4 regions of the Rhodovulum sp. BSW8 genome follow, and region 3 is predicted to be linked to each of the others. Evidence: riboswitches for the same ligand, from Rfam matches in the RefSeq annotation. Region 3 holds a riboswitch; each other region holds the start of a gene.
What was found. Region 3 has a riboswitch for cobalamin ahead of DSD19_RS06860 (aromatic ring-hydroxylating dioxygenase subunit alpha). Riboswitches for the same ligand answer to the same signal wherever they lie in the genome.

Region 1 (4,682 bases), on a different contig from region 3:
TCAGACCGCGCCGGGCATAGGCGCGGGCGAGCCCCGCGACCAGCAGGCTCTTGCCCACGTCCGAGCCGGTGCCCAGAACCATGAGGCGCCGGGCGGTCATCGGGCCAGCGTCAGCAGGGCATCGAGATCGAGATCGGTCTCGAGCTGGTCGGCCAGCGCCTCCAGCGTGGCCTCGATCCGGGCGGCATGGTCAAGCCCCGAGGCGCGGCCGCCCATCGCCGTCAGCCAGTGCCGCCGGAACCCGTCGGCGCCGAAGATCCCGTGCACATAGCCGCCCATCACCCGTCCGTCGGCCGACAGCGCGCCTTCGGGTCGGCCGTTCAGCATCATCCAGGGTCGGTCGAGGCCCGGACCGCGGGTCACGCCCATATGCATCTCGTAGCCGGTGATCCGGGCGCCGCTGACGGTGTCGAGGGCCGCGACCTCGGCCAGGCGCTTTTCGGGGCCGATTTCGGTCTCGATGTCGAGAAGCCCCAGCCCCGGCGTCTCGCCCGGCGGGCCTTCGAGGCCCTGCGGGTCGCGCACGGTGCGGCCCAGCATCTGGAACCCCGCGCAGATGCCCACGACCCGGCCGCCGCGGCGCAGATGCGCCTGAATGTCGATGTCCCAGCCGTTGGCGCGGATCGAGTCGAGCGCGGGCCGTGTGGTCTTCGAGCCCGGCAGCAGCACGACATCGGCCTCGGCCGGAATGGGCTCGCCGGGCCGGACCCAGCGCAGATCGACGCCCGGTTCGGCCGACAGCGGGTCGAGATCGTCGAAATTGGCCATCCGCGCGATATGGGGCACCGCGATCACCAGCCCCTGCCCGGTGCCCGAAGCGGGCCGTTCCAGCGCCAGCGCATCCTCGGCGGGCAGGCGCGAGGCCGCGTCGAACCAGCGCGCGACCCCCAGAAGCGGCCAGCCGGTGATCTCGGTGATGCTGCGGCAGGCCGGGTCGTAAAGCGAGAAATAGCCGCGGAACTTGTTCACCAGAAAGCCCGCGATGCGCGCCCGCTCGGGCTCGGTATGCAGCAGCCACGAGCCCACGACGGCGGCCATGGCCCCGCCCCGGTCGTTGTCGGTGACCAGCACCACCGGCAGGTCGGCGGCCTCGGCAAAGCGCATGTTGGCGATGTCGCTTTTGCGCAGATAGGTCTCGGTGCCCGAGCCCGCGCCCTCGACCAGCACCAGATCGGCCTCGGCGGCGATGCGGTTGAAGCTGTCCATCACCGCGGGCAGGAGCTTCGGCTTGAGTTCGTGATAATGGCGCGCGGGCCAGTTCCCCAGCGCGCGCCCCCGCAGCACCACCTGCGAGCCGACCATGGCCTGGGGTTTCAGCAGCACCGGGTTCATGTGGATCGAGGGAGGCAGACCCGCCGCCCTTGCCTGCAGCGCCTGGGCCCGGCCGATCTCGCCCGGAGGGGCCACGCCATCGGGGCCGGGGGGCAGGTCGCTGTCGGCGGCGACGGCGGCGTTGTTCGACATGTTCTGCGCCTTGAAGGGCGCCACCTTCACGCCGCGCCGCGCATAGGCGCGGCAGAGCCCGGCGACCAGCAGGCTCTTGCCCACATCCGAACTGGTGCCCTGGAACATCAGTGCCTTCGCCCGGCGCGGCGGGGCCGGGTCGAGCATCGGCACCGAGATCTCCGGCATCGGCGGCGCGGCATCGTCGGGGGGCAGGTCGGAAGGCGGGCTCGGGGTCCTGTGGGATGTCATCGGGGCTCCTGCGGCGTTCGGCAGGGGTGTCGGACGGGGCTTTCCGGATGTCAAGCGCGGCTCAGAACTCGACCCCCGGCTGGCCCTTGATGCCCGACCGGAACGGATGCTTGACCAGCGTCATCTCGGTGACCAGATCGGCGGCCTCGATCAGCGCCTCGGGGGCGTTCCGGCCGGTCAGCACGACATGGGTCAAAGGCGGCTTCTCGGCCTGCAGGAAGGCCACAACCTCGGCCGGATCCAGATAGCCGTAGCGCAGCGCGATGTTGATCTCGTCGAGCAGCACCATGCGGATCGCGGGATCGCGGATCAGCTCCTTGGCCTTCTCCCAGCCCTTTTCGGCCGCCGCGATGTCGCGGGCGCGGTCCTGGGTTTCCCAGGTGAAGCCCTCGCCCATGGCATGGAACTGGCAGAGATCGCCGAAATGCGAGGTCAGAAGCCGCCGCTCGCCGGTATCCCAGGCGCCCTTGACGAACTGGACGACGGCGCAGGGCATCTGATGGGCGATGCAGCGCAGGATCATCCCGAACCCCGCCGAGGACTTGCCCTTGCCGGTACCGGTATGCACGAGGATCAGCCCCTTCTCGCCGCTCTTGCCGGCCATGATCTTGTCGCGCGCGGCCTTCTTCCTGGCCATCTTGCTGGCATGGCGGGCGTCGTCGGCAGCGGTATCGGGGACGGTCTCGTCGGTCATGGGGGCTCCTTGCGCGTGTCGGGGACAGATTAGCGGGCGGGGCGGCCGCGTCAAACCCGCGCCGCGCCGCGGCGGTCGCGCCGATTGACAAGGCCCGAGCCGCTTGCAATGACGGAGCCGTGACCGGTTCGCCCGGGCCCCAAGGGTCCGGACGTGAAATGGGAACGCGGTGCGCCCCCGCAAGGGGCAAGTCCGCGGCTGCCCCCGCAACTGTAAGCGGCGAGCACGGCTGAGAACGCCACTGGGGATGACCCCCGGGAAGGCCAGCCAAGCTGAGACCCGCGAGCCAGGAGACCTGCCGGCCGCCCGTTTTCCCGCAAGGGGAGGCGGTTTCCACCGGACGCCGGGGTGCGCGTCTGGCCCGGATCGGCTGCGTTGCGGCCCGTTCGAGCCTCTCCTCCCCTCGTCCTTTCACCCGCGGCCCGTCCGGCCGCTCTTGTTGAAAGGCAACGACCTTGATCTTCCACGGCAATCTCCTGACCGCCGCGCTGGCGCTGACCCTTGTTCCCGGGGTGGCCGCCGCGCATTTCCAGCTGGCCTATACCGAAGAAAGCCTGATCGACGCGCCCGGCGACGTTCCGGTCAAGCTGATCTTCTGGCACCCGCAGGAAAGCGGCCCGGTCATGGACATGGGCGAACCGCTGGAATTCTACGCCATCCATCGCGGCGAAAAGATCGACCTTCACGCGACGCTCAGCCAGACGGTCTTCCGCGGCCCGACGAACGAGGCCGTGGCCTGGGATGGCAGCCTGCCGGTCAAGCGGATGGGCGACTACGTGCTGGTGACGGTGCCCGCGCCCTATTACGAAGAGTCCGAGGACATCTATATCCAGCAGATCACCAAGACCTATCTCAATCGCGGCCAGATGCCGACCGACTGGGACAGCCCGCAGGGGCTGAAGACCGAGATCGTGCCGCTGGTCAAACCCTATAACGTCATCGCGGGATCGACCTTCACCGGGCGGGTGCTGTCGGCGGGCCAGCCTGTCGCGGGCGCCGAGATCGAGATCGAATACATGGCGGCCGAGCCCGACATGGCGACGGGCGCGCCCAAGCCCGCGACCGCCGGGCCGCTGCCGGGCGGCGCCATCGTCGCCGTGTCGGACGAGAACGGCTATTTCACCTTCGGCGTGCCCAAGGCGGGCTATTGGGGCTTTGCCGCGCTGGGCGTGGGCCCCGATACCGAACATGACGGCAAGGAGCTCAGCCAGGATGCGGTGCTCTGGATCCGCGCCTTCGATCTGAAATAGGGGCAGGCCCATGCATATCGTGGACGGGGCGCTGGCGGCGCCCGTGGTGATCGGCGGCGCGGTGCTGGCGGCGGGGGGCGTGGCGCGCGGCCTGCGCGACCTGACGCTGGAAAAGACCCCGGCGGCCGGGATTCTGTCGGCCAGCTTCTTCGTGGCCTCGCTGATCCATGTGCCTATCGGCCCGTCCTCGGTGCACCTGATCCTGAACGGTCTGGCCGGGCTGGTGCTTGGCTGGGCCGCCTTTCCGGCGCTCTTCGTGGGGCTCTTGCTGCAGGCGGTCTTCTTCGGCTTCGGCGGGCTGACGGTGCTGGGGGTCAATACCCTGAACATCGCGCTGCCCGCGGTGATCGTCCATTACCTCTGCCGCCGGGGCCTTGCGCGCGGCACGCCCCGGATCGCGGCGCTTTGGGCCGGGATGGGCGGGGCGCTGGCCATCGCGCTGACGGCGCTTTGCGTCGGTCTCGCGCTGGCGCTGTCGGGCGAGGCCTTCCTGCCCGCCGCCCGGCTGGTCTTTCTGGCCCATATCCCGGTGATGGCGGTCGAGGGCCTTTTGACCGCCGCCGCCGTCTATCTTGCCGCCCAGGTGAAGCCCGACCTCTTCACGACAGTTCAAGGACCTCAACGATGATCCGTCCCCTTGCTTTGATGCTGGCGCTTGCGATGGCGCCGCTGCCTGCGCTGGCCCATAAGGTGGTTGGCGGGGCCTATGCCGATGGCGCGCTGATCGAGGGCGAGATCGGCTTTTCGAATGGCGACATGGCCGCCGATGCCCTGGTCGAGGTCTTCGACCCGGCGGGCACGCGGCTGGGCGGGACCCGGACCGATGGCGACGGCATCTTCACCTACCGCCCCACCGCCGCCGTCGCCCATGTCTTCCGCGCCGATCTGGGCGCGGGCCATGTTGCCGAATTCACCATGAGCGCCGAGGAGGTCGCCGCGATCCTCGACAGCCCCGCCGCCCGGGCCGCAGCGGAAACCGGGCAGGCCGCCGCCCCGACTGAAGCCGATGGCGCGGCCGGGATGGCAGGCAACCCCTCCACTTT
Region 2 (4,682 bases), on a different contig from region 3:
CCGTTGTCCAGCGCGTAGGTGATCTGGGCCGCGGCAAGCCCGGCATCGGGCAGAGAGCCGTAAGGGTCGAGGCGTCCGGCCAGATACTGGTAGGAGACATCGGCCGTGAGCCGCGGCGTCACCTCGCTGCTGACGCCCAGCAGAAGATCGTGGAGCGGCACGCGGTCGAGCCGCTCGCCCTTCCAGCGGACGTCGGTATAGGTGTAGCTGCCGTAAAGCGCGATGGCGGAGGTCATCTCGTGGCGGCCGGACAGTTCCAGGCCCTGGCTGCGGGTGGTTCCGTCGAGCTGGCGGTAGCAGCCCCAAGCATAGCTGCAGATGGCGGGGTCGGCTGCGCCATAGTCGATCTTGTCATCGATTTCCGCAAAGAAGGCGGTGGCCTTCAGGAACCCGTCGCCCGACAGGCGCTTTTCAAGCCCGATGTCGAAGCTGGTGCTGGTTTCGGGGTTGAGGTCCGGGTTGCCGACCGTGTCGCCGGTAATGGTGCCGTAAAGTTCGTAAAGCGCGGGGACGCGATAGCCGGTGCCCAGAGAGGTGCGGAAGATCAGGTCGGGCTGGAGCCGCCAGGCCAGCGCGGCGCGGCCGGTCACCTGATCGTCAAAGCTGGAATAATTATCGTAGCGCAGCGAAAGCGACAGATCGATGTCGTCGGTCGCGGCCTGGCGAAGCTCTGCAAAGAGCGCGCGGTTGATGACCGAATAGGTCTCGCCGTCAAGCGTGGCCTCGTCCTGTTTCCAGTCGGCGCCGAAGGAGAGGTCGGTCCCGGCCGCCAGAGAGGCCGTCCCGAGATAGCTGGCGGCGCGGCTGGTGCCATCATAGGAGGACGTCCCGAAACTCGAACGGTAGCTGCGCTCGGTCTGCGTGCGCGCCAGCGACAGTTCGTTGTCGACCGTCCCGATCGCGAATTGGGCGAAGGCGCGCAGGCCTTTCCGCGTCGCCTCCGATCGGGTGATCGGGTTCGTGTCGGTCGCGTCGCTGTCATAGTCCGAGTTTCCGTCGGAATAGAATCCCGAGAAGCCCAGCCGAAGGGTGTCGGTCAGATCGTAGGCGGCATTGAGCGAGACCGAATCCTCGTCGAAGCCGTCCGCTTCGTTATTGCCCGACAGGGTCGAGAAGCCGTCGGTTTCGACATGCGAGATCGTGGCCGACACTTCGCCGCGTTCGGTCTTCTGGCCAAGGCTCAGACCGGCAGAGTAGCTGCCATAGGTGCCGGTTTCGACCGTCGCCCTCCCCGAAAAGCCCAGTTTCTCCGGTCTCCAGGTGGTGATGTCGACAACGCCCGCGATGGCATTTGCCCCGAAAAGCGCGGATTGCGAGCCCTTCAGCACTTCGATCCTGGAGGGCAGGCCGGCGGTCAGGGTGCCGAAGTCGAGCGCGGCAGGGGTGCCCGACGGGTCGGCAAAGTCCATTCCGTCGATCCGGGTCGCGATATAGCCGTTTCCAAGCCCGCGAATCCGAAGCGTGGCGGTCTGCCCGAGCCCGCCATTCTGGGTGATCGACACGCCCGGCAGGGTGGCAAGCGTCTGGCCCAGATTCTGTCCGCCCGCTGCAATCTCGCCGCTCTCGAGGGTCTCGACCGTCGCACCGGTCCGGTTGGTGGCGATGGGCGTGAGGCTGGCGCTGGCAGTGATCTCGTCCAGCATCAGGCTGGACTGCACCTCCTGCGCCAGGGCGGGCAGGGGGCTCAGCGCGGCGAGGCCGAGCCCGAGGCAAAGGGTGGGTCTTGTCATGTCGGTTCCGTTCCGGTCTCGGGAACCGCCGCGGCGGGCGGTCCGTCCTGTCATGGGGTCCTTGGAAAGACATGCCTTCCGCAGACGGTGATGCGTCACCACTGCGGATGGTCCGCCGCCTGCGCCGCGCCCCGCGGTCAGGCTAGGTGATCGCCCTGGCAGGTCTCCTGGCTTGCGGGTCCTCGCTTGGCTGGCCTTCCCGGGGAGGACCCCCAGTGGCACGATCAGCCGCGCTCGCCGCTTACAGTTGCGGGGGCAGCCGCGGAATTGACCCCATGAAGGCCGCACCGCGTTCCCTTTTCATCGCCCGTTTCCGGGCGAACCAAGACAAGTTTCGGTTAATCCGGGCTCCCGGCCCTGTCAAGCGGCGCGCTCCTTGCGGCCGGTCCGGTCGCGCGGCAGAGGGCGAGGATCGCGGGAAGCTCTTCGCTGGGGCTCAGAAAAAGCGCGGCGTCCCGGCCGTGGGCGACACGCACCAGCAGAAGGTTCGACGGCGCGGGCGCGCGCAGGATCGCGCAGGTGGTCCCGGGGCCGTCTCCGGCGGCTTTGGTCATCGCGCCGAGCCCGAGCCCGGTGAACCCGGTCAGCCGGTGGGCAAATTCGGCATCGCCCTGCATCGCGACAATCTGGCCCTCGCGCAGCCGCAGCCCGGCCGTCGCCCGGGCGAGACAGGTGCCGACCGGATCGGGCGGCGGCGTGGCGGTCTCTCCGGCCTGGTCCGGGAGGGGCTCGGGTGCGGGGGCGCTGGCCGCAGGCGCGGTCCAGCCGCGGTCTGCGGCCGCGCGCAGAGCCTCGACCGAACAGCCGGCTTCGGTCGGATCGACCCGGTAGGGAGGGCGGCTCGCGGCGACCGACAGCTCGGCCGCCTTGGCGACGAAGGGGCGGACCCGGCCGTGAAAGGCGGCGATCAGGGGCTCGGCGGGATCGCCGGTGGCCTCTGGCGGCTCGGCCGGGATCGGCGCCGCGTCCGCTGTGACCGGCCCCGTGCGGCCCACCCGCAACAGGCGGCGGCGGGCCGCCAGCAGCCGGATTTCCTGACCGGCCCCGTCGCCGATGGTCATTTCGCGCGGCAGGATCGTTTCCGAAATCTCGGTCAGCAGCACCTCGACGATCCCGTCCACGCCCCCGGGCACCGTGCGTTCGGCGGCGGCCTCGGCGCCCCTCAGCTTGGCCAGCGCGGCGTTGAGACGCTCGAGCCCGGCCATCTCAGCGGCCCCGGTCCTGCGACCCGCCGGCCGCAGCGGCCGGGGGCGCGGCATCGACGATCTCGACGATTTCGGCCATTGTGGCGCGCATGGCGGCAAGCGCGGCCGCGATATCGGCCTCGCCTCCGATCACCGCGCAAAGTGCCTCGTCCGGGTCGCGCGGCGCCCGCACGAAAAGCTCGAACCGGCCCTCGTGCAGCAGCACCGCCTCGGGGGGCGCCTGATCGGTCCCGAACACTTCGGTCGAGGCGGCGGCGGCCTGCCCGCCCAGAAGCAGCGCTCCGCGCAGACAAAGCGCATCGTAGAATTCCTGGGGCTGAGAATGCTCGGCCTCGGCCCGCAGCACCAGCCGCGCCGACAGGTCAACGAATGCGATCACCCGGCAATCGGGAATCGCCCGTCGGAGCGCCTGAATGGTGACCGTCAACGGCATCGTGCCCGAGTTTATCCGAATTTCCGGCGGCGGCCACTGGCAATAGCGCACGGGCCGGGGGCGTGGGCGACGGGGCGCAACGGAACTGGGCCGCGCGCCGCGCCAGGTGATGGACCGGGCGATGGACCGGGCCGTGCGCCGTCAGGCCGCAGGCGGGCTGGCGCCCGGTCTTTGCGCGCGCACCGGCCGCGGGCTTCGGCTGCGGCTTTCGTCGATCTGCACCCGCCGCGGACGCACGGGCATGCCCGCCCCGCCGACGCGCCAGTCGGGGTCCAGCACAACCGGCGCCTCGTGATCGTTTGCCGTCGCGCCCAGCCGCCGCAGCACCTGCAGCAGCGCGCGGCCAAACTCCCCGGCGCCGCTGGCAGCCCAGCGCGCCGGATCGTCCTGCGCGTCCAGCGCATCGGTCAGGGCGATCGGGCAGACATCGGCAAAAAGCCCCTCGGTTTCGCGCCGCACCCGGCGCAACACCCGGGTGCGGTCGCGGTCGGTCACCAGCTTGTCGAACCGGGTCAGCAGCAGCAGGCTTGTTTCGCCCAGCCGGTCGGCGAACATGTCCCAGACGGCGGCTTCGGACTGGCGCCAGGCCTGGGTCGCATGGCTGCACCAGATCACCCCGTCGGCAAGGCTGATGGCGCTTTCCCAGACCTCCGAGCCCATGTTCGGGTCCGAGATGCCGGGCATGTCGATCAGGTCGCAAAGCTTGAGGATCTCGGCTTCGGCATGGATCTGGATCAGCCGGGTCTCGGCGGGGGAAAGTCGGGGAAGGTCGGCCATCTCGACGGGTTCGATGCGGCCGAAGCGATCCTCGCGCCAGGCGGGGGCGGAACCGTAGGAGAGGCGTACCGGCGGCAGCTGGGTCGCGGTTACCTTCACCGGCAGCGGCGACTGGCCGATCAACAGATGGATCAGCGTGCTTTTGCCCGCGCTGAATTCGCCCATCAGCGCGAGGCAGGGCCGTGCCCCGGGGGGCAGATCTGCAAGTTCCGGGTGTGCGGCGATGGCGGGAAGGTGCGGGCGAACCTCGACCGGGGCGCGGGAGGGGCTTGGACCGGCGTCGGCCGCAAAGACGTCCTCTTCAGGTTCAAATTCAGCGTCGGCCTCGGGCGGTGCGGCCTCGGCCGGGGGGGCAGAGGCGTCCGTCTGAGGCGGTTCCGTGCTCCCGTGCGGGATCTGCTCCGCACCTGTCTCGACCGCGTTGTCCGGATCTGCCGCGGGACGGTCAGAGCTGGCGTCGGCGTCGGGCGTGGCTTCCAGGGCGTCGGACCGGTCCCGGCCACCGAATTGCGCGCGCACCGCCTCTTCGGGGGGCAG
Region 3 (4,682 bases):
CGACGATCACCCGGTGGTGGCCGAAGGCTGGGGCCGGATCGTGCGCGGCCGGATGCCCTGCGAGATCCTCTGTGCCGCCACCGCGCTTGAGGGGTGGCGTCTGTGGCGCAGCGAGCGGCCGGGCCTGGTGGTCGTGGACCTGACGCTGGGTGAGGGAAAGACCGCCGGCCTGAAGCTGATCGAACGGCTGAGGCGCGCCGACCGTCGGCTGCCGATCCTCGTCTTCACCATGCATACCAGCGCCGTCCTTGCCCGCCGCGCGCTGAATTCCGGTGCGCACGGGATCATCAACAAGGATTCGCCGCCGCGGGATATCTGCTTCGCCTTCGAGGAGGTTGCGGCCGGTCGTCACCATGTGGGCGCGCATTTCGCCCGCAAGATTGCACTGATGGAAGTGACGGGCGGCGGCGCACGGGTTCATTTGACGGGGCGCGAGGAAGAAATCCTTGGTCTGATCGCAGAGGGTCTTTCTTATCGTGAAATCGCATCGCGGGCCTGCATCAGCTACAAGACGGTTTCGAATGTCAGCCTGATCCTGAAGTCGAAGCTCGGCGCGTCGAGCCTTGGCGACCTCGTCGTGAAGGCGATCCGCTATTTCGAGGGGGCCTGACCCGGATCTGCGCGGCTTTCGCCATCATACATCGACCGCGACCTTTCCGATCGGGTGGGAACAGCAGGCAAGCACGTAGCCGGCGGCGATGTCGTCCTCGGAGATGCCGCCGTTATGCACCATATGCACCTCGCCCGAGAGCTTTCTGATCTTGCATGTGCCGCAGACGCCGAAGGTGCAGCCCGAAGGAATGTTCAGCCCGGCGCCCCGCGCGGCGGCCAGGATGGTGTCGGTTTCGGACGCGCGCGCGGTGACGCCGGACCGGGCGAAGGTCAGTTCGACTTCTGCATCCTCGCTGGGGACCACGTCGTCGAGGTCCGGCACCTCGTCGGCGGTCGCGGCCGGCGCCTGGAAGCTTTCCTGATGATAGCGGTCCATGTCGTATCCAAGGCCCTGAAGCGCGTCGCGCACCGTCTGCATGAACGGCTCGGGGCCGCAGCAGAACACCTCGCGGTCCAGGTAGTCCGGCGCCATCAGGCCCAGCATCAGCTGGTTGAACACGCCCCGATACCCGGTCCATGGCCGGAACGGATCGGGCCGTTCCACGACCCATTTCAGGTCGATGCCGGGAACCCGCGACGCCATGTGCTCCAGCCGTTCGCGAAAGATGATCCCGGACGGGCTGCGGGCGCAGTTCACGAAGACGATGTCGGGCACCGTGCCCAGATCGAACATGAAGGTGGTCATCGACATGGCCGGCGTGATGCCCGAGCCCGCCGAGATGAAGAGGTACTTCGCCGCCGGATGGTTCAGGTGGCTGAACACGCCCGCCGGGCCGAACGCCTTCAGGCGCATGCCCGGCCGCAGCTCATCGAGCATCCATCGGGTGCCGAGGCTTGCCGCCTGCGCCTTGACCGTGACCGAGACCGACCGCGGCCGCGAGGGCGAGGACGAGATCGTGTAGGTGCGGTGCACGGTCCCGCCCGGAACCGGGATCTCGAGCGTCAGGAACTGCCCCGGCAGATAGTCGAAAAGCGCGCCGGAGGGCGCCTGGAAGGTGAAGGTGGCCGTGTTCGGCACCTCGGGGATGACCGAGACGCATTCCAGCATCTCGTCATCGGACCAGATCGAGCGGGCCTGCGGGCCGGAGAGATCGGTCATCCCGCTCACTCCGCCGCGATCCGGGACGGCGCCCCGGTCCTTTCGGCGAGGGTCCGGCAATACCAGTCGACGAACTGGATCACGCCCGATTCCTGCACCGCCGAATAGGGCCCCGGCACATAGGCCGGCGAGTCGATGCCCAGCTGGTTGTCCTCGACCACCCGCCGGTCCTCGTCGTTGGTGGCGATCCAGACTTCGGTCAGGCGCGTGAGGTCATAGTCGCGCCCCTCGACCGCGTCCCTGTGTACCAGCCACTTGGTCGTGACTTCGGTTTCCCGTGCCGAGACCGGTGTCACGCGGAAGACGATGGAATGGTCCGACAGGAAATGGTTCCAGGTCGTCGGATAGTGGAACAGAAGCAAGGTCCCGGCATCCCGGAACGGCAACCGTCCAAGCGGGCGGGTCACGGCCACCTTGCCGTCCATCGTGTAGCTTTCGGCACCGGGCAGCAGCGGCATCCGCGCGACCCTGAACTGCCCGCTTCCTGCCAGGCGAAGCCGTGCCGGAATGCCCGCGTCCTCGCAGCGCGCGACATGCGCCCTGACGGGTTCGGGCAGGGCATCGCCGTCGGTGCCGGTGATGCGGGGGTCCTCGGGATAGGTGCGGCACAGGGAGGGGTGGTTGCCGCTGCAATGATAGCACTCGCGGTTGTTCTCCCAGACGAGCTTCCAGTTGCCATTCTCGATGATGGTGGATTCGTGGGCGACCTTCGCCGTCGTCAGGTCATGCACCTCGAGGTAGGGACGGACCTGATCGGCGAAGGCGTCGAAATCGGGCGCCTCCTCGGCCAGGCAGATATAGACAAGCCCCGCCAGTTCACGGCAGTGAACCGGTTTCAGGCCGTGCGCCGAGGCGTCGAATTCGGCGCCCATGTCCCGCGCCCAAAGCAGCCGCCCGTCCAGTTCGTAGGTCCATTGGTGATAGGGGCAGACAAGCTTCGGGACGTTGCCCCGGGCCGCCTTGCAGATGATCGAGCCGCGATGGCGGCAGGAATTGTGGAACGCGCGGATCGCGCCATCGGCGCCGCGCACGAGGATCACGCGATAGGCGCCGACCTTGTGGGTGACGTAGGAGCCGGGCTTTTCCAGCTCGCAGCTCGGAATGGCGAACAGCCACTCGCGATACCAGATCGTCTGGAGATCGGCCTCGAAAACGCCTTGATCGGTATAAAACGGACGGTCCAGCGCCTGTCCCGGTTTCTGTGCGGCCAACAAATGCGAGAGGTCGTGCTTCATGGTCTGCCCCTTGCCGCATGTTTCGCGGCGGTTTCCGAAGCGAGCGGAGCGCAAACCGTCCGGGCCCCGGCATACCGCCACAGCCCGTCAAGCGCCTGCGCCGCCGCCCGCGGCTTGCGTCTCGCGCAAGGCTGGTTTCCGGGCTTCGGAGTGGCCTTTCAGCCGGGCGCGGCGCCTTCCCGGGGAGGCTTTCCCAGTGGCCTTCGCCGTGCCTGCCCATCCGTTACCGTTGCGGGGGCAGCGCCGGTTCTGCACCGGCTTCCCAATTCTCCGCCGTCACCGGCGGCACCTTGCGGAACGATTCTAATCGCAGAGGGCGGCAGCCGATGGCCGGAAAACGACTTCGGCCATCGCATTCGCGAACAAGGCCGATCCCCGGGCCGGGACGCGCGCCATTGGGTCGAAGCGGAAGCTTCAGGATCGCTGCGCGAGACCGGACGGAGGTTTTTCAGGCGATTGGGAGACCTTCCACCAAAGAAACGGGTCCACGTGCCGGCGCCAGCCCTTTCGGCCCTGCACCCAACAGGTCGTAAATCTGAGGATCTGGAACACCAGATATTGACATCCGAAGGGGATCGAGAGATGGTGATCCAGTCATGGTTTCCCGGGGCGACCCGGGGACGAAAGAGGGAAGCCGGTGCAGGCCCGTATGGGTCAAATCCGGCGCTGCCCCCGCAACTGTGAGCGGCGAGCGAAGCTGACGACGCCACTGGGCCAATCCATCAGGGGATCGGGGTCCGGGAAGGCCAGCCAAGTGTCGACCCGCAAGCCAGGAGACCTGCCATGACGGACGGCGACAACCACAGGCGGAGGGCCTCGGGGTGCGTGTGCGATTCGCGGCGGGCCGCCCCGTCGCCATGGCTCTCGTGTCCCAAGGTCCGACAGGAAACGGCAGACATATGGGGCGAGACATGACTATCACCGTCTATTCCAGACCGGCCTGCGTGCAATGCACGGCCACGACACGCGCGCTTGAGGCGCGCGGGCTGAGCTATGAAGTGATCGACCTGACCGAAGATGACGCGGCGCTGAGCCATGTGACCGGGCTGGGTTACCGGCAGGTGCCGGTGGTGATTGCGGGCGAGGATCACTGGGCGGGGTTCCGTCCGGACCTGATCGGTCGGCTGGCCTGACGGCGATGGGCGGGCTCGTCTACTATTCCTCCGGGTCTGGCAATACCGCGCGCTTCGTGCAGGCTCTGGGTCTGCCGGCGGCGCGCATTCCGATCGACCCCGAGGATCCAATGCCCAGCCCGGCCGACGCCTTCGTGCTGATCTGCCCGACCTATGCCGACGGCGCGGGCCGTGGCGCTGTGCCCAGGCAGGTGATCCGCTTTCTCAACGATCCCGTCCCCCGCAGCGCTCTGCGGGGCGTCATCGCCAGTGGAAACCGCAATTTCGGCACGCTCTTCGCCGCCGCAGGCGAGGTCATCGCCCGCAAATGCGCCGTTCCGGTGCTTTACCGGTTCGAACTGGCCGGAACCGAAGCCGACATCGCCCGCGTCCGTGCTGGGCTTGCAGAGTTCTGGAGACCGAAATGCTCGATCACGGCCTGAAAGACGCGTCGGCGCTTGATTACCATGCGCTGAACGCGATGCTGAACCTCTTCGACGAAGACGGACGCATCCGCTTCGACGCCGAACGCATGGCCGCGCGGCAGTATTTTCTGCAGCATGTCAACCAGAACACCGTGTTCTTTCACAGCCTTGACGAAAAGCTCGGATATCTGGTCGATGA
Region 4 (4,682 bases), on a different contig from region 3:
CCTCCGCGCTGCGGTTTCGCGCCACCCGGGTCGGCCGCGATACCGCGCTGGCCCAGATCGTGGCGATGGTCGAGACGGCGCAGGGCGCCAAGCTGCCGGTGCAGGCGCTGGCCGACCGGATCACCGGCATCTTCGTGCCCGCCGTCCTGGCCGCCGCCGCGCTGACCGTGGCTGTCTGGCTGATCGTCGGGCCCGACCCGGCGCTGGGGCTTGCACTGGTCGCGGGCGTCTCGGTTCTGATCGTGGCCTGTCCCTGCGCCATGGGGCTGGCCACGCCGACCTCGGTGATGGTCGGTACCGGCCGCGCCGCCGAGATGGGGGTGCTGTTCCGCAAGGGCGATGCGCTGCAAAGCCTGTCGGGCGTTGCGACGGTTGCCTTCGACAAGACCGGCACGCTGACCGAGGGCCGCCCCGAACTGACCGGGGCGCGGCTGGCCGAGGGCTTTGATCGCGGCGAGGTTCTGGCCGCGGCCGCCGCGCTCGAGGCCCGGTCGGAACATCCGCTGGCCCGCGCCATCCTCGCCGCCGCCCCCGATCATCCCGAGGCCGAAGGCGTCGAGGCGCTGCCCGGCTTCGGCGTCCGGGGGCGGATCGGGGGCCGCGCGGTGCTGGTGGGCGCCGAACGGCTGATGGCGCGCGAGGGCATCGCGCTTGGACCCCTCGCGGCCGAGGCCGCGGCGCTGGCCGCGACCGGCGCAACCCCGGTCTTCGTGGCCCTCGGCGGGCGCGCGGCGGGGGTGCTGGCGCTGGCCGACCCGATCAAGCCCTCGGCGCGCGCGGCCATCGCGGGACTGCACCGCATGGGTGTCCGGACGGCGCTGATCACCGGCGATACCGAGCCGACCGCGCGCGCCGTCGCGGCCGAGCTTGGCATCGGCCATGTCGTGGCGGGCGTCCTGCCCGGCGGCAAGGTCGAGGCGCTGGAGGGGCTGCGCGCCGACGGCCCTGTCGCCTTCGTCGGCGACGGGCTGAATGATGCGCCCGCGCTGGCGGCGGCCGATGTGGGGCTCGCCATCGGCACCGGCACCGATGTCGCCATCGAGGCGGGCGATGTGGTGCTGATGTCGGGCGACCCGCAGGGCGTCGTCAACGCGCTCCATGTCAGCCGCCGGACGCTGGCCAATATCCGTCAGAACCTGTTCTGGGCCTTCGCCTATAACGTGGCCCTCATTCCGGTCGCGGCAGGCGTGCTCTATCCGCTGAACGGCCTTCTTCTGTCGCCGATGCTGGCGGCGGGGGCCATGGCCTGTTCAAGCCTCTTCGTGCTGTCGAACGCCCTGCGGCTGCGCGGACTCGGACCCCTGGAGGCCCGGTCATGAATATCGGCGACATCTCGAAGGCGACCGGGCTGCCGGCCAAGACCATCCGCTATTACGAGGAGATCGGCCTGATCCGCCCCGCTCGGGGCGCCAATGGCTACCGGCATTTCTCGGAAACCGATTTGCACAACCTGACCTTTCTGGGCCGGGCGCGGTCGCTTGGGTTTTCCATCGAGGAATGCCGGGCGCTTCTGGCGCTTTACACCGACAAGGACCGCGCCAGCGCCGATGTGAAACAGATCGCCCGCGTCCATCTGGCGCAGATCGACGCCAAGATCGCCGAATTGCAGGCGATGCGCGCCACCCTGGCCGAGCTGGTTTCGGCCTGCGCGGGCGATCAGCGCCCCGACTGCCCGATCCTGAAGGGGCTGGCCGGAGAGGGCTGAGCCGCCCGCAAAGGGCTTTGACAATGCCCGCCGATCGGCTAGGCAGGAGCGACTTCGGTTCCGGTCCGCAAGGCCGGAGAAAAGGGAACGCGGTGCGCCCCCGCAAGGGCAATTCCGCGGCTGCCCCCGCAACTGTAGGCGGAGAGCGCGGCTGACAGATGCCACTGGGCCCGGCGCCCGGGAAGGCCAGCCAAGCGACGACCCGCAAGCCAGGAGACCTGCCGGAGCGACGATCACCCTTTCCGGGCGCGGGGCGCGCCCCGGAGCGGCCAGCCCGCAGCGGTGAGAAAGATCACCGTCCGGGGGGCTGGCGCGATGCCACCGTGCCCCGGACCGCCCGCAAGGGCAGGGAAGGCAGGGCGATGGACGATCCGGATACAAGACCGGCCGACCGAGACGGAGCGCGCGCATGAGGGGGCAGGGGCTCTTCTGGGCGCTTGCGCTGCTGGTCGCGGCCCTTTTCGCGCTGTCGCTGCTGATCGGCCCCGCGGGACTGTCGGTCAGGGACAGCCTCTCGGCGCTGCTGGCCGGGCGCGGCGAGGCGGCGGTTCTGGTCATGCGCGAGATCCGGCTGCCGCGCGCGATCCTGGCCGTGCTGGTGGGCGCGAGCCTCGGGCTCTCGGGCGCGGCGCTTCAGGGCTACATGCGCAACCCGCTGGCCGAGCCCGCTCTGATCGGCGTCTCGTCGAGCGCCGCGCTGGGCGCGGTGCTGGCGCTGCAGACGGGGCTTGCCTCGGCGCATGTGCTGGCGCTTCCCGCTTCGGCGCTGACAGGCGCGCTGATCGCCGTCTCGCTGCTGCTGCTGCTGGCCGGGCCGCGCGGGGGCGCCTTCACGCTGATCCTCGCGGGCATCGCCCTTTCGGCGCTGGCGGGCGCGCTGACGCAGCTGGTGCTGAACCTCTCGCCCAATCCTTACGCCACGGCCGATATCGTGTTCTGGCTGATGGGCTCGCTCGCCGACCGGTCCTTCACCCATGTCTGGCTGGCGCTGCCGCTGACGCTTCTGGGCTGGCTGATGCTGGCGGGGCTCGGCCGCGGGCTCGATGCGCTGACGCTGGGCGAGGATGCGGCGGCGGCGCTGGGCATCCGGCTTGGACGGCTGCGCCTTGCGCTGGTCCTGGGCGTCGCGGCCTCGGTGGGCGCGGGCGTGGCGGTCGCGGGCGCCATCGGCTTTGTCGGTCTGATCGTGCCGCATCTTCTGCGCCCGCTGGTGGGCGCGCGGCCCGGGCGGCTGCTGGCGGCCTCGGCGCTTGGCGGGGCGGCGCTTTTGCTGGCGGCCGATATCGGCGTGCGGCTGGTGCTGCCCGACCGCGACCTCAAGCTGGGCGTCGTCACGGCACTGATCGGCGCGCCGCTGTTCATCCGGCTGATCTACCGGACCCGGGTGGAGGCGGGCGCATGACCGGGATTGAGCTTTCGCATCTGACCGTCCGGCGCGGGCGCTGTCCGGTGGTCGACGATGTCACCGCGACGCTGTCCCCCGGCGACTGCGTTGGCCTTGTCGGTCCCAATGGCGCAGGCAAGACCACCCTGATGCGCGCAACCCTCGGCCTCGTGCCGCACAAGGGCACATCGAGCCTTGCGTGCCTTCCCGCGTCCGAGCGTGCCCGCGCCGCCGCCTGGTTGCCGCAAACCCGCGAGATCGCCTGGCCGGTCAGCGTCGAGACCCTGGTCGGGCTTGGCCGCACGCCGCATCTGGGACCGGGCCAGCGTCCCGGACCCGCCGACCGCGCCGCCGTCGGTGCCGCGATGGCCCGCCTCGACCTGACCGGGTTCGCCACGCGGCGCGCGACCGAGCTGTCGGGCGGCGAACAGGCGCGGGTGCTGATCGCCCGGGCGCTGGCGCAGGAGGCGCCGGTGCTGATGGCTGACGAACCCATTGCCGGGCTCGACCCGGCGCATCAGTTCACCACCATGGCGCTGTTTGCAGGGCTCGCCGCCGAAGGCCGCCTCGTGATGATCTCGCTCCACGATCTGGGGCTGGCGGTCCGGTTCTGCACCCGGCTTCTGCTGATGCATCGCGGCCGTCTGGTGGCCGACGGCCCGCCCCGCGCGGTGCTCAGCGAGGCCAATCTGGCCGAGGTCTTCGGGCTGCGCGCCTATCTTGCCGACACCCCCGACGGCCCGGTCTTCCAGCCGCTCGAGGTGGTGCGATGACCCCCGATACCTGCCCGGCCGAGGAGCCCGCCGCATGATCGACCCGATCCTGTCCTTCCTTCACACCGGCGGCGCGGCGATGTGGGCCATCGCGGCCCTGTCGGTCGCGACGCTCAGCCTGATCCTCTGGAAGCTCTGGGGCCTCGCGCGGATGGGGGCCTTCGCGGGCGCCCGGGCCGAACGCGCCGTGCGGCTCTGGCAGGAGGGTGCGCGCGAGGCGGCGGCCGAGGCGGTCTCGGGTCGGGTCGGTCTGCGCGCCCGGCTGGTGGGCGCGGCCATCGGGGCGCTGGCGCGGGGCCTGCCCGAGGCGAAGGCCCGCGAAGAGACCACCCGCGTCGCCCGGCGGCTCTTGGTCGAGGCGCGTTCGGGGCTGCGCGCGCTGGAACTGATCGCGGTGATCGCGCCGCTGCTGGGGCTTCTGGGCACCGTTCTGGGCATGATCGACGCCTTTCAGGCGCTGCAATCGGCGGGCTCGGCGGCCGACCCGGCCGATCTGGCGGGCGGCATCTGGGAGGCGCTTCTGACCACGGCCGCCGGCATGGCGGTGGCGATCCCGGCGGCGGTTTCGCTCAGCTGGTTCGAATCCGTGGCCGACAGCGCCCGCGCCGACATGGAAGACCTCGCGACCCGGCTTTTTCTGGCCACGGAGGCGGGGTGATGTTCAGTTTCGACACGCCCCGGCCGACGCGGCGCCCGAGCCTCACGCCGATGATCGACGTGGTTTTCCTGCTGCTCGTCTTCTTCATGATCGCCGCCCGCTTCGGCCCCGAGGCGGGGATCGGGATCGTCGCGGCCAGGGGCGGCGGGGCGGGCGACTGGC

Region 1: linked by a shared signal. The riboswitch ahead of DSD19_RS17525 (DUF4198 domain-containing protein) and the one ahead of DSD19_RS06860 (aromatic ring-hydroxylating dioxygenase subunit alpha) in region 3 are both predicted to bind cobalamin.
Region 2: linked by a shared signal. The riboswitch ahead of DSD19_RS18230 (TonB-dependent siderophore receptor) and the one ahead of DSD19_RS06860 (aromatic ring-hydroxylating dioxygenase subunit alpha) in region 3 are both predicted to bind cobalamin.
Region 4: linked by a shared signal. The riboswitch ahead of DSD19_RS02195 (iron ABC transporter permease) and the one ahead of DSD19_RS06860 (aromatic ring-hydroxylating dioxygenase subunit alpha) in region 3 are both predicted to bind cobalamin.

The regions. Positions count from the first base shown of each region.
Region 1 is NZ_QNVX01000049.1:107,331-112,012, forward strand. Features, by position in the region: gene DSD19_RS17510 (cobyric acid synthase) at 1-100, opposite strand, end outside; gene DSD19_RS17515 (cobyric acid synthase) at 97-1,611, opposite strand; gene cobO (cob(I)yrinic acid a,c-diamide adenosyltransferase) at 1,757-2,389, opposite strand; cobalamin riboswitch at 2,497-2,707, shown strand; gene DSD19_RS17525 (DUF4198 domain-containing protein) at 2,845-3,639, shown strand; gene cbiM (cobalt transporter CbiM) at 3,650-4,267, shown strand; gene DSD19_RS17535 (cobalt ABC transporter permease) at 4,264-4,682, shown strand, end outside.
Region 2 is NZ_QNVX01000050.1:84,590-89,271, forward strand. Features, by position in the region: gene DSD19_RS18230 (TonB-dependent siderophore receptor) at 1-1,730, opposite strand, end outside; cobalamin riboswitch at 1,870-2,072, opposite strand; gene DSD19_RS18235 (hypothetical protein) at 2,069-2,935, opposite strand; gene DSD19_RS18240 (hypothetical protein) at 2,937-3,314, opposite strand; gene DSD19_RS18245 (dynamin family protein) at 3,510-4,682, opposite strand, start outside.
Region 3 is NZ_QNVX01000009.1:16,727-21,408, forward strand. Features, by position in the region: gene DSD19_RS06850 (response regulator transcription factor) at 1-610, shown strand, start outside; gene DSD19_RS06855 (hybrid-cluster NAD(P)-dependent oxidoreductase) at 635-1,711, opposite strand; gene DSD19_RS06860 (aromatic ring-hydroxylating dioxygenase subunit alpha) at 1,717-2,946, opposite strand; cobalamin riboswitch at 3,058-3,254, opposite strand; cobalamin riboswitch at 3,527-3,747, shown strand; gene nrdH (glutaredoxin-like protein NrdH) at 3,858-4,079, shown strand; gene nrdI (class Ib ribonucleoside-diphosphate reductase assembly flavoprotein NrdI) at 4,085-4,501, shown strand; gene nrdE (class 1b ribonucleoside-diphosphate reductase subunit alpha) at 4,483-4,682, shown strand, end outside.
Region 4 is NZ_QNVX01000004.1:192,311-196,992, forward strand. Features, by position in the region: gene DSD19_RS02185 (heavy metal translocating P-type ATPase) at 1-1,319, shown strand, start outside; gene cueR (Cu(I)-responsive transcriptional regulator) at 1,316-1,705, shown strand; cobalamin riboswitch at 1,744-1,946, shown strand; gene DSD19_RS02195 (iron ABC transporter permease) at 2,115-3,107, shown strand; gene DSD19_RS02200 (ABC transporter ATP-binding protein) at 3,104-3,862, shown strand; gene DSD19_RS02205 (MotA/TolQ/ExbB proton channel family protein) at 3,897-4,520, shown strand; gene DSD19_RS02210 (biopolymer transporter ExbD) at 4,520-4,682, shown strand, end outside.